DNA from 3 places in the Alicyclobacillus fodiniaquatilis genome. Region 1 is predicted to be linked to each of the others. Evidence: a T-box and tRNA genes for the amino acid it is inferred to sense, from the RefSeq annotation. Region 1 holds a T-box; the other regions hold tRNA genes.
What was found. The T-box of region 1 lies ahead of metG (methionine--tRNA ligase). A T-box ahead of a tRNA ligase gene usually reads a tRNA of that ligase, here a tRNA-Met.

Region 1 (4,270 bases):
AAATACAAGCGGGCTCGTACTTCTTCAAAATGATGCGATCTCCGTCTACGTAAATTTCCAGCGCATCTTTTTCACCGATACCCAGCGTGCGGCGCAATTCGATAGGAATGACGACACGACCTAGTTCATCAACTTTGCGTACAATGCCTGTAGATTTCAAATGTACCATCCCCCGGTTTAGGATTTGTATGGTGTTTGTATGTCTGTATGGTGAAGTAAAACAGCATGGTGGCGTAGGGAATTGAATATCACAGCATGCAGATACTTCAATTACCTATACTATAAATCATACTCGCTTTTTTGCAAGTCCTTACAGTTCCTAGTTTTCAATTTCGACACATATTTCAAATTTTGATACAAACATCAATTTTTATGACCACATTCTCTGTCATTGTCGGTCGATAAATGTGTGCATCAGTGCATATTTTCCCAAAAGCTTGAGGCCGCTTGATTGAGATGGGCCATGGCGGGCTATCCTACTTGTGAGGCGGTTTTGTATCGGGATCGCCATATGCGTTGACGTGACGGATGAGGGTCATGTATGTTAAAAGCAAACACAAATGAATCATGTTGTTCTTACGGTCGCAGAGGGATAGATGCTGTGATTGTGAGAAGTTCTATGAAGGAATGGTACCTGATTGGCCGTTCATAGCGAGCTGGGTTGGTGGAAGCCAGTAATTGTGCCGTCAGGGAGTATGGTTCCGGAGAATATGCGTCGAGTTTCCAGTGCGGGGATGAGGCGTGTACGGTCGTTTCCGTTATCAAACAAGCGTGTAAGGTAGATGTGCTTCATTTGTTTAGCCACTGCCATACATCTGCAACGAGACACGTCTATGTGCGTGTGAAGTTGGGTGGTACCGCGAGCAAACCTCGCCCCAATGCCGGGCCGGGGTTTTTTGTTTTTGGCTTCACCTTTAGGGGCATGTGAAAATCCATCTTTATTGAATGATGAGAAGTCTTTTTCACATGTCCCATAGGAAACCATGTTGAACACATGTTGAACACATGTTGAACACATGTTGAACACATGTTGAACACATGTTGAACACATGTTGAACAATGGAGGGCAATCGATGACGAAACCGACATTTTACATTACCACGCCAATTTATTACCCGAACGACAAGTTACATATTGGCCATGCGTACACAACCGTTGCGGCCGATGCCATGGCTCGCTATAAACGGCTCCGCGGCTACGATGTGTTCTTCCTCACCGGCACAGATGAGCATGGCCAGAAAATTCAAACTCGGGCGGCCGATGCTGGGCTTGCGCCCAAGCCGTTTTTGGATCCCATCATCGAGTGGATTCAAGCGCTCTGGGCCAAGTTGGACATCTCCTACGACGATTTCATCCGGACGACGGAAGAACGGCACAAAAGTGTGGTCGTGGAACTGTTCGAGCGTTTGCTCGACAAAGATGATATCTATCTATCGCATTATGAAGGTTGGTATTGCACGCCTGATGAGTCATTTTGGCTGGAGCGGGAACTCAAAGACGGCAAATGTCCGGAGTGTGGGCGCGAGGTGCAGTTTGTGCGTGAGGAATCCTACTTCTTCCGCATGGGCAAATACGTGGACAGGCTGTTGCAATACTATGATGAAAATCCAGAGTTTATTGAACCGCTGGGCCGCAAGACCGAGATGATCAACAACTTCATCAAACCCGGCCTGCAAGATTTGTGCGTCTCGCGCACGTCGTTCGATTGGGGCGTGCATGTCAAACGGGATCCCAAACACGTGGTCTACGTCTGGTTGGACGCGTTGACAAACTATATTACAGCCATTGGCTATGGCGCAGCAGATGAAGCGCAGAAAGCGAAATTCGAGCGCTACTGGCCAGCGGATGTCCATGTCGTCGGCAAGGACATCGTGCGCTTTCACGCGGTCTATTGGCCCATCATCCTGATGGCGCTCGACTTGCCTTTGCCGAAAAAAGTGTTTGGGCATGGATTCTTCATGGCCAAAGGTGGGAAAATGAGCAAGTCAAAAGGCAATGTGGTCGATCCGCTGCGGTTGATCGACCGATACGGCCATGACGCGTTTCGCTATTTTCTGATGCGGGAAATCCCGTTCGGCCAGGATGGCATCTTCACACCAGAGTCCCTTGTCGAACGGCTCAATTATGATCTCGCCAACGACTTTGGCAACTTGATTCATCGGACGGTCGCCATGCTGCACAGATTCTCCGACGGCGTTGTGCCAAAGCCGCATGCCAGCGAAGTGCCAGAAGCGCAACTAATTGCCCTGGCCAGCGAAGTGGTGACTGCGACGGAAGGCCATATGGACCGGATGCAGTTCTCGTTGGCTTTGACGGAAATTTGGAATTTGGTTCGCCGCGCCAATAAATACATCGATGAATGTCAGCCTTGGCGTTTGCACAAAGAAGGTCAGCAGGAGCGTCTGGAGACGGTGCTGTATCATATGGTCGAGGCCATTCGCATGACGACTGTAATGGTTCAGCCCTTTATGACCAGCGCGCCCAAAGCGATTCAGGCGCAGTTTGGCTGGTCTGACGAAGCGTTCAGTTGGAATGCGCTCGCGTTTGGCAAAGGGGCGTCTGGGACGCGCGTTCAAGAAGCGGCGCCTTTGTTTCCGCGGTTGGATGTTGAAAAGGAGATTGAAGAATTGACAGAAATGACTGGACCAAAACCGGAAGTTGCACAAAAAGAAACGCCAAAACAAGAGAACACTTCGAAGGATGCGGGCAAAGCGCAAATCACGATTGACAAATTCGACGAGGTGGAACTGCGTGTCGGGCAGATCAAGACGGCCGCCAAGGTGGAAGGTGCGGACAAACTGCTGCAGTTCCAGATCGATCTCGGCAGTGAGACACGGCAGATTGTCTCTGGCATCGCGAAATATTATCAGCCGGACGAATTGGTTGGACGCAAAGTGATTGTGGTGGCGAATCTGAAGCCGGTGAAATTGCGCGGCGTTTTGTCACAGGGTATGATTCTTGCCGCTTCAGAAGGCGATACGCTGACGTTGGCGACGGTGCCTGATTCCATGCCAAACGGGGCGATTGTGAAGTGATGTTGTTTGATACACACTGCCATCTGATGGATGAACAGTTCGCGTCGGACTTGGATGAAACCATTGCGCGCGCGAGAGATGCAGGGGTGGCGCGGATGGTCATCCCTGCGGTCGACGTGGCGACAGCGCGTCGCGCGATTGCCATTGCCGACGCGCACGCTGGGGTCTATGCGGCTGTCGGCATTCATCCGGAGGCGGCGAAGGACGTGCCTGCGGCAGATTTCGATGAGATTGAGCGGTTGGCAGCGCACCAGAAGGTGGTGGCCATCGGCGAGATCGGCCTCGACTACTACTGGGATGCGGCCCCGCGCCCGGAGCAGCAGGATGTGATGCGCCGTCAGATTGAGATTGCCAAACGCGTTTCGCTGCCCATCATCGTTCACAATCGGGAATCGACCGAGGATTTGCTGGCGCTGTTGCGTGAAGCCGACGCACAAGTGTGTGGCGGAGTGATGCACTGTTTTTCCGAGACCATCGCGGTGGCGGAAACCTGCATGGAGATGGGTTTTTACATCTCGTTTGGCGGGCCAGTGACCTTCAAGAAGGCAGATAATGTGCGCGAGGTGGCAGCGGCGGTGCGCGCAGACAGACTGTGCGTGGAGACGGACAGCCCCTACTTGTCGCCACATCCTTTGCGGGGCAAGCGCAATGAACCGGCCCGCGTGCGCTTGGTCGCCGAGACCATCGCCGAGGTGCGGGGGATCAGCTTGGCAGATTTGGCCGTTCAGACGACAGAAAACGCGCTCCGCTTGTTTCCGAAGGTGGGTCGAGATGACTGAATCGAGTCCGCGATTGCAAATTGATGAGTTGATTGTCGTGGAAGGCATCCATGACCGCCAGCGGGTAGAGGCGGCTGTCAATGCGGATGTGCTGGTCATCGGCGGGGATCGGATTGGCCAGCGGGTCATGGACGCGATTCGCCGCGGCGCGGCCCACCGGGGGGTCATCGTCTTTACAGATCCGGATGGCGCTGGTGAACGTATTCGTCGGCGGATCGACCAGGCTGTTCCGGGGTGTAAACATGCGCATCTGCCGCGGCGCCAGGCGGTGTCCAGCCACGGTCTTGGCGTGGAGCACGCGAGCGTAGCGCATATCCAGGCTGCCCTACAGCGTGCGCGCCCTGCGACGTCAGGCGAGGTGCGCCAAGCGGCGTTTGCGCAGGCGGACATGCTGAAGGCGCGGCTCGTCGCCTGTGAGGAGGCGGTCGCCAGGCGGACGGAGCTCGGTGATCTCTT
Region 2 (4,270 bases), on a different contig from region 1:
ATCCATGGACGGCGACCTATATTCAGGCGAAGGGGGATCCGATTGCGGACCTTTATGAGGACATCGCCGCTGAGGAAAAAGCCCGCGCTACATATCAATGGATCATCGACAACACGGACGATCCCGATATTGTAGATAGCTTGAAATTCCTGCGCGAACGGGAGATTGTTCATTCTCTGCGCTTTCGCGAAGCGGTTGAAATTCTCAAAGATCACCGGGAGCAAAAAAAGATATTTTAGGTGTTGACCGTTTCATGCGCATGTTTGGCGTTATCCATCAGACATAGCCGAGACCCTCCCATTCGTGGCAGAGGGTCTTTTCGCGTTGGGCAGTTTGGATGTATGCCTGTTGCGGCCGTGTTTCGTATGGCTGCATTTGCTTATTTGGCTTAGACCGCTGCAAGTTGTGAAATACATACGCGGAAATTGAAAGTGATGTGTCAAAAGGTGCCTAAATATTCGCGCTCATTTGGTTCCATGCTAAACGATGATAAGTGGAGGTGTAGAAGCTGATAAGCACGGATGAGGTCAGAGAAAATTTGAAAAAAGTGATCGATCCTGAAATTGGTATTAACGTCGTTGATCTCGGCCTGATTTACGACATCAACGAGCCGAAAGATGGGCAACTTAATATCGTGATGACGCTGACGACGCCTGGATGTCCATTGCAAGAGGGATTTTTGGATGCCATTGAGGCGGCGGGGGCGCATGCCAAGAATGTGGAGTATGTGAATGTGGATTTGGTGTGGGATCCGCCATGGAACCCGGACATGATGGAGCCGACGGTGAGAAAAGAACTCGGAATTCACTGATTGAAAGGAGACGTGTGAATGAAAGTGGATGTGAAATGTAGTGTGTCGAATTGCTATTTCTGGAAAGATGACAACAACTGTGGTGCACCAGCCATTATGGTCACGGTCAACCAGAACGCCAACGCGAATTTCAACGAAGAGATCGCAAATGAGATTATGGTGGATTTAGACCATACACAGTCGGCAAGTGACCCGGCCAATACGTGTTGTCATACATTTAAACCTGTTTAAAAAGACAGGCAAAGTCGGTCCTTTGGGCCGATTTTGCCGTTTTGGATTTTATGAAATATATTTGAATTTATTTTGGTTGACATTTTATCATGTAAAATGAACTCAAATGTTGGACAGAATATAGGAAATGTGTAGTTTTTGGGGATAAGGGATATCATGACCGCGTTGCGAATCAATGACGCGGTGTTTTTATGAGTAGGTATTGCCAATATGAATACAGCGATTTCTGAAGATTTAGCGGGGGGACGGCAGAAGGCATTGGATCAAGTGCTTCAGATGTACAATCAAAGGGCAAGATATTCGGTTCAAAAATAATGATTGACTTTGATGATGAAACTCCTGTAGAATATCGCTCGTGACACTTTGAGATTTGCTTTTATTACATAAGGGCCTATAGCTCAGCTGGCTAGAGCGCACGACTGATAATCGTGAGGTCAGAGGTTCGAGTCCTCTTAGGCCCACCAGCATTTTCGAAAGTTGTTGCATTCAAGAAGCGGACGTGTTATGATACAGCTCGTCCTTTAAGACAAGTATGTGCCCGTAGCTCAGCTGGATAGAGCGCTTGACTACGAATCAAGAGGTCGGGAGTTCGAATCTCTCCGGGCACGCCATGCCGAAGTGGCGGAATTGGCAGACGCACACGACTCAAAATCGTGCGGGAAACCGTGCCGGTTCGAGTCCGGCCTTCGGCACCACTGGGGGTATAGCTCAGCTGGGAGAGCACCTGCCTTGCAAGCAGGGGGTCATCGGTTCGAATCCGTTTACCTCCACCAGTATTCCTCGATAGCTCAGCGGTAGAGCATCCGGCTGTTAACCGGAGGGTCGTAGGTTCGAATCCTACTCGGGGAGCCAGTATTGGCCCCATGGTCAAGCGGTTAAGACACCGCCCTTTCACGGCGGTAACGCGGGTTCGAATCCCGCTGGGGTCACCAGGGCGGTTAGCTCAGGGGGAGAGCACTCGCTTCACACGCGAGGGGTCGGCAGTTCGATCCTGCCACCGCCCACCAACTATATATCGACGCGGGGTGGAGCAGTTGGCAGCTCGTCGGGCTCATAACCCGAAGGTCGCAGGTTCAAGTCCTGCCCCCGCAACCATGTGGAGCTGTGGTGTAGAGGCCTAACATGCCTGCCTGTCACGCAGGAGACCGCGGGTTCGAATCCCGTCAGCTCCGCCACATAATGCAAAAAGATCCATCACCTTGGGCCTATAGCTCAGCTGGCTAGAGCGCACGACTGATAATCGTGAGGTCAGAGGTTCGAGTCCTCTTAGGCCCACCATTTAGGTGGGTCTTTTTGCGTATTGAGCAAAGTTTTTATTTGATTATCCCGCCTTGATGGTTGACGATGCGGAGGTTCTCATGTACGGTTGGTGTAAGTTGAGACAGTTGAGTAGAGTGTGGCGGACAGCCTTGTGCGCCCGAGGGGAGAGAAGCCGAGTGTTATTGATGATCGATAACTACGATTCATTTACTTACAATTTAGTGCAATATTGCTGTGAGTTGGGTAGTGAGGTGGTTGTTCGCAGGAATGATGTTAAGCTTGACGAACTGCGCCAACTGAAACCATCCGCTGTATTGATTTCCCCTGGTCCGTGTACACCTGCTGAGGCAGGTGTCTCCATTGAATGTATTCAGTATTTTGCGGGGCGTATTCCTGTGCTTGGCGTCTGCCTAGGGCATCAATCTTTGGCAGCGGCATTCGGCGGAAACGTCGTTCAAGCGGAACGCCCGTTGCATGGAAAAACTTCGCTTATCCAGCACAATGGAGATCCTTTGTTTGCGCAAATTCCTTCCCCATTCCAGGCAACAAGGTACCATTCTTTGGAAGTTGATGTAAAATCTTTGCCATCGCCGTTTACTGTGACTGCATATGTCGATGATGTCATTATGGCGCTGCGGCATGAGCCGACAGGCGCGCTTGGCGTGCAGTTTCATCCAGAGTCGATATTGACGACGAACGGCAAGCAAATGATTGCAAACTTCCTTTCGATGGTGGCTTGAGGTCAAATTGCTTATTTTTCCAAAGATAAACCATCGTATTTTATTCGTTTTGACCAACAGGCCATGAACATGCCGCTGATCTAAACATCGGGATGTAGGGTGGTCGAAGTACCGATTTTATTGATAGGAGAGCAAGAATGGGGGCATATTTGTTGTGAAAAAGTTTACATTTGCGACGGATCAAACCGTTGATCCGTTCTATCTATATTTGCATTTGCAGTCGATTGTCGCGCCAAACCACGCGTTTTTGTTGGAAGCTGGGCGCGCCGATGACAGTGCGCTTTATCAGATGAGTTTGGTTGGTCTGTGTCCTGTGGTTGAGGTGCAAATCAAGGATGGGCTGGTTGCGGTATTTGCCAATTCTGCTTTGGAAAATCTCTTTGAAACGATGCAGAACCGTATCCAGCAGGATGCGCAGGCCGCTCTTGTATGGACGAGCGCGGTGTCAGACGAACCATTTTTGTTTCGGCCGGAAGACCCGATGGCCTTTCTCGAATCGATCCGCCAAATCCTCAAGGAGACCTGTGCCAGGGAGATGGAGCAGCCGTTTAGCGCCGGATTTCTCGGATATGCTGGTTTTGATGCTGTTCATTATTTGGAACGACTGCCGAAGACAACCGAAGATGATCGCGCTTTGCCGGATGTGCGCCTAGCGTGGCATGCCGCCATTGTGCAACTTGTCCCTGGTGAAATCACCCTTTATCGTCAGGATGATGCTTCTGTATTCGGGCAAGAAAGTGACGGATTGGGTAAACAGATCAGCGAAGTTGTGACGCAATTGTGCGAAATTGCGCGCTTTGGCCTAGGTGAGCCTCAATTGCTGAATCAGTGCAAGATTGAATCGAGTGAGCCGCCTGAGGTTGCGTATGACATACCTTCGGATATGTATCAGCACAATGTAGAAAAGGCGAAGGCGTATATCCGCCAAGGGGATATATTTCAAGTGGTCTTATCGACCCGGATGCGCATCAAGGGTGCCATCCATCCTTATCAAGCCTATGACGCTTTGCGCAAGCTCAACCCTTCGCCATATATGTTTGTGGCCGAATACCCGGGTATGCGCCTGTATGGCGCAAGTCCTGAAGTTCAATTTCGCTGCATTCAAGGTCGGGCAGAAATGAAGCCGATTGCCGGTACTTCGCGCGGTCGCGGGCAATCTGAAGCAGAGAATCGGCGTTTGGTGGAAGCATTGCGGGCAGATGAAAAAGAATGTGCGGAACATGTGATG
Region 3 (4,270 bases), on a different contig from region 1:
TATAGGAAGTGATTTTTTAAATGTGGCTGTACAGAACAAAAAGTGAAAAAAATATCTGGATTGGTCTTGACTTCGCCAAATAGCCCGTGGTATCTTACTCAATGCGCGCTGCGAGTGTTTCGCGACGCTGCGAACGACACGGAGGGGTACCAAAGTGGCCAAATGGAGCGGACTGTAAATCCGTTGCGGAATGCTTCGTAGGTTCGAATCCTACCCCCTCCACCATCTGCAATTGTGCTTGTAGATTGCATAGTTAATGCAAATGTGGGCATGATGGGCAGATATACAATATGGTGAGTATGGCGAAGGGGTTAACGCACCGGATTGTGATTCCGGCATACGTGGGTTCAATTCCCACTACTCACCCCATATTGGGGAATAGCCAAGCGGTAAGGCAACGGTTTTTGGTACCGTCATGCGAAGGTTCGAATCCTTCTTCCCCAGCCATTGTGCCCTTAGCTCAGCTGGATAGAGCGTTTGACTACGAATCAAAAGGTCGGGAGTTCGAATCTCTCAGGGCACGCCAGTTTCGTGGGGGTATAGCTCAGCTGGGAGAGCACCTGCCTTGCAAGCAGGGGGTCATCGGTTCGAATCCGTTTACCTCCACCACTTTCCTCGATAGCTCAGCGGTAGAGCATCCGGCTGTTAACCGGAGGGTCGTAGGTTCGAATCCTACTCGGGGAGCCAGCGCACGGCCCCATGGTCAAGCGGTTAAGACACCGCCCTTTCACGGCGGTAACGCGGGTTCGAGTCCCGCTGGGGTCACCATTTGTGGACTTTGTACTAAACCACAATTACATATGATAACATGGACGTTTAGCTCAGTTGGGAGAGCATCTGCCTTACAAGCAGAGGGTCGGCGGTTCGAGCCCGTCAACGTCCACCACGCCGCGGGGTGGAGCAGTTGGCAGCTCGTCGGGCTCATAACCCGAAGGTCGCAGGTTCAAGTCCTGCCCCCGCAACCACAAGGCTCGGTAGCTCAGTCGGTAGAGCAGAGGACTGAAAATCCTCGTGTCGGCGGTTCGATTCCGTCCCGAGCCACCATTAAGGTCATGGCGGCGTAGCTCAGCTGGTTAGAGCACACGGTTCATACCCGTGGAGTCGGTGGTTCGAGTCCACTCGCCGCTACCATAATTGATTTGACAGGGTTTTGCGCTTTATGTGTACCGTGTGGTCGTTGCGAGACACGGTTCCACTCACCAGAAACCACTTGTTTCTTGAGACTATTCAAGAAGGAAGTGGTTTTTTTATTGATCAAATTTGCAATTAAAGATTGTTTTGTCTTCTGCGCCGCACTCGCCTTTTTAGCATGTTCCGCTCTCTCCCTAAGATCAATCATGTTCTTCTCTCCAAGTAGTGAGAAAATACGACTTACGTCTGCACCAGACAATGGCGGGCTTGGATATTCGTTCTTGAGCCTAATCAACTTTCTCTCCATAAACTCTGTCAACAGGATTCCGTATATCAAGTTCAATTCGGCGAGATCGCCGTAGTCAAGCCTCACCATTTGACGCAGATACCTCATGAATTACTCTATTTTCACTGTCGATCACTGATGGCCCATGTCTCTGTTTGTCCGATTTACGAGAACGATGCGCAAAGAAGAAACTTCTCAAACTTATAGGTAGAACCACCATCAGGAAATGGCCAGATTCGCCTTAAGAGTAACTCAATATCCAGATGGATTACCAAATACATCCTACCACACGCTCATACACATCTCGATCACAATGCCTGCCCCGAAACTAAAGCGCGCACCTCGTTGCCGCGCCATTCTCGATGTGCTGATTGATTGACGTTTGCACGATTCCAGCTGGTTACAAAATACACCACAGATGACGCGCGAAAAGGGAAAAGGGCAAATTCATCTGATCTCATGCCAGCTTTCCGCCACATTCGACATTGTGCTGTCCACCCGCGTCTTGCACAAATGACCTGTATGTATGTCGTTTGCCGTTCAACAAAACGGCACAGGAGGGATGCGCGTTTCTCATCCTACCCTGCGCCGCTATCCGTAAAGGGTTGTTGCTCCGGTCGCCCCTGCCCATCAGTAGTGTTGATTGGCGAGCATTCCCATCGACCACTTGCATGAATACGCAAAAAGCATATTTTGCGCTGCCCGATTGCTTGCCGCCTATACTTTAAGCGCTTTCACTTCAAGAACAACTCCACTACTGGCACCGCCACGTCAGGTCTCTGAATCGGCAGTTCCAAAATGACATTGCCCGCTTCTACGGAAGCGCCATGTGGAACATTCACGCTTTCCACAGCTTCCCCAAATTGAATTTCAGACGCGTCATTCAAAAATTGAGCGTACTTCACGCGGCCAGCCAACCCCGGCAATTGAATGTGCTTGAACGGCCATGAAAAAATGTGCAAATACAGGCGATCCCCCCGCTGTGTGTAGCGACAATCAGGCGGCGCGGTAAATTCGCTGTTTGTGGCGCCGTAGATGGAGCGCGAGTGTAGACGCATCCACTTCCCGATGCCGCGCAATGTCTCCAGTGCGCGCTCATCGATCTCACCACGGGCATTCGGCCCGACGTTGAGCAGCAGATTGCCGCCCTTTGACACCGTGTCAATCAGCATTTTTACGAGAAGATCAACTGATTTCCAATCGAGATTATCTCTATCGTATCCCCAACTGCCATTGAGCGTTTGACAAGCCTCCCAGATCACCGGTTTGCCGTCTTTGAGTATCAATCCGCTCGGTTGATACTGCTCTGGTGTACCCACGCCTCTGTCGAGATCGAGCCGGTCATTGATTAGGATGTTTGGCTGGAGCTCAAGCACCATTTTCTCCAACGCTGCAGATTGCCAGTCATCTGCCCCTTTGCCCTTGGACCAACCCCAATTTTCTCGCGCATAGGAGAAATCGAACCATAAATAATCCACTTTTCCGTAATTCGTCAACAGTTCTCTCACTTGACCATGCAGGTACGCCGCATATTTCTTGATATCCCGTTCAGCGGCTTGCCGCTTAAACGCTTCATCGTCGCGCTGAGGGTGAAGTCCATCCACAGGAAACTCCGGATGATGCCAATCAATGAGCGAGTGATAAAAGCCCACCTTCAGCCCTTGCTCGCGAAACGCATCGACCATGGGACGCAGCAAATCTTTTTGGACAGGCGTGTTCGTCGCCTTGTAATCGGTCAACTGTGAATCCCAGAGCGCAAATCCCTCGTGGTGTTTCGTCGTCACGACAAAATACTTCATACCCGCGTCTTTGGCAGCTTCGGCCCATACCTGCGGATTGTACAAATCGGGATCGAAATGCTCAAAGTATTGATTGTACTTATCTGGGTGAATGCGCTCCCGATTCATAACCCACTCATGCCGGGCTGCGGCTGAATATAAACCCCAGTGGATGAACAGCCCAAAGCGATCATTCAACAACCAACTGGGATCTCCATACTGCTCTGGCCATAGATAATCTGTCACATTGCTTCCCTCCTCAACATATGCGTGAATGCGATTCTTGTCACTTGAGTGATTCCAGGAATTTCACATCTTTTGGATCCGGTTGATATTGACTCGTGTCAAACGGTTTGCCCATTGCGCTTTGTGACATCTTGATGTACTGATCCAAGCCGAGGTTTTCGACACCTTGCACATATGTGTTCCAATCCTTATCAATGGATTTCGATCCGACAATGAATTCGCTCGTCCATTGGTTCACGAAATTATCGATGTTGGTTTGGTACATTGCGTACTGCTGGTTTTCCGCAGTGGGAATCCAGACATTCCCTGGGTATACTTCCGGCGGTTGATGACCTGCGTAATTTTTCTCAGTCTCCAACTGAAGCAGACTGCTGGTCAAGCCACTGGGCGAATATGGAGGAACTGCGACGCCACCGTTTCGCCAGATTTCGGATTGGTCGATGGGACCCATCTGATCCCAGCCTTCATTTTGCTGCGATCCGCCGTTGTAAAACTTGTTCCAGTCGGTGTTGAACAACGCTTGTTTTCCGTCTAGACCGAGCTGGCCCTTCTTCGCAGGAGTCCAGTATTTACCGCTCGGCCCGAAGTCTAGCATTTGTGTTCCTTCTGGTGTCCAGATGAAATTCAATAACTTCATCATCTGAATCTCTTCGGTCTTGGATGCCTTATTGGTAATGGCAAAAGACGCGCCACTTGGAACCGGTGAATAGAAGGTGGCATACTGCACACCATTCGGACCTTTCAACGGCGCCATGGTCGCCCAATTTTTAATAATGGATGGAACGCTGGTGACGGCGGCAAAATTCCCTTCAGGAACCATCGCCACCTT

Region 2: it has a tRNA-Met gene. The T-box ahead of metG (methionine--tRNA ligase) is inferred to sense a tRNA for this amino acid. The anticodon was not compared.
Region 3: it has a tRNA-Met gene. The T-box ahead of metG (methionine--tRNA ligase) is inferred to sense a tRNA for this amino acid. The anticodon was not compared.

What each region holds. Positions count from the first base shown of each region.
Region 1 covers NZ_JBHUCX010000008.1:60,236-64,505, forward strand. The annotation lists gene ACFSB2_RS02540 (AbrB/MazE/SpoVT family DNA-binding domain-containing protein) at 1-160, opposite strand, end outside; T-box leader at 611-881, shown strand; gene metG (methionine--tRNA ligase) at 1,074-3,035, shown strand; gene ACFSB2_RS02550 (TatD family hydrolase) at 3,035-3,814, shown strand; gene rnmV (ribonuclease M5) at 3,807-4,270, shown strand, end outside.
Region 2 covers NZ_JBHUCX010000092.1:182,899-187,168, reverse strand. The annotation lists gene ACFSB2_RS22350 (manganese catalase family protein) at 1-239, shown strand, start outside; gene ACFSB2_RS22345 (metal-sulfur cluster assembly factor) at 509-811, shown strand; gene ACFSB2_RS22340 (DUF1540 domain-containing protein) at 830-1,042, shown strand; tRNA gene ACFSB2_RS22335 (tRNA-Ile) at 1,430-1,506, shown strand; tRNA gene ACFSB2_RS22330 (tRNA-Arg) at 1,577-1,653, shown strand; tRNA gene ACFSB2_RS22325 (tRNA-Leu) at 1,655-1,737, shown strand; tRNA gene ACFSB2_RS22320 (tRNA-Ala) at 1,740-1,815, shown strand; tRNA gene ACFSB2_RS22315 (tRNA-Asn) at 1,820-1,894, shown strand; tRNA gene ACFSB2_RS22310 (tRNA-Glu) at 1,900-1,974, shown strand; tRNA gene ACFSB2_RS22305 (tRNA-Val) at 1,975-2,049, shown strand; tRNA gene ACFSB2_RS22300 (tRNA-Met) at 2,062-2,137, shown strand; tRNA gene ACFSB2_RS22295 (tRNA-Asp) at 2,141-2,217, shown strand; tRNA gene ACFSB2_RS22290 (tRNA-Ile) at 2,244-2,320, shown strand; gene ACFSB2_RS22285 (anthranilate synthase component II) at 2,479-3,042, shown strand; gene ACFSB2_RS22280 (anthranilate synthase component I family protein) at 3,197-4,270, shown strand, end outside.
Region 3 covers NZ_JBHUCX010000005.1:50,785-55,054, reverse strand. The annotation lists tRNA gene ACFSB2_RS02100 (tRNA-Tyr) at 141-225, shown strand; tRNA gene ACFSB2_RS02095 (tRNA-His) at 294-369, shown strand; tRNA gene ACFSB2_RS02090 (tRNA-Gln) at 373-447, shown strand; tRNA gene ACFSB2_RS02085 (tRNA-Arg) at 450-526, shown strand; tRNA gene ACFSB2_RS02080 (tRNA-Ala) at 534-609, shown strand; tRNA gene ACFSB2_RS02075 (tRNA-Asn) at 613-687, shown strand; tRNA gene ACFSB2_RS02070 (tRNA-Glu) at 694-768, shown strand; tRNA gene ACFSB2_RS02065 (tRNA-Val) at 811-886, shown strand; tRNA gene ACFSB2_RS02060 (tRNA-Met) at 890-965, shown strand; tRNA gene ACFSB2_RS02055 (tRNA-Phe) at 969-1,044, shown strand; tRNA gene ACFSB2_RS02050 (tRNA-Met) at 1,055-1,131, shown strand; gene ACFSB2_RS02045 (hypothetical protein) at 1,726-1,878, opposite strand; gene ACFSB2_RS02040 (alpha-L-fucosidase) at 2,152-3,441, opposite strand; gene ACFSB2_RS02035 (extracellular solute-binding protein) at 3,482-4,270, opposite strand, start outside.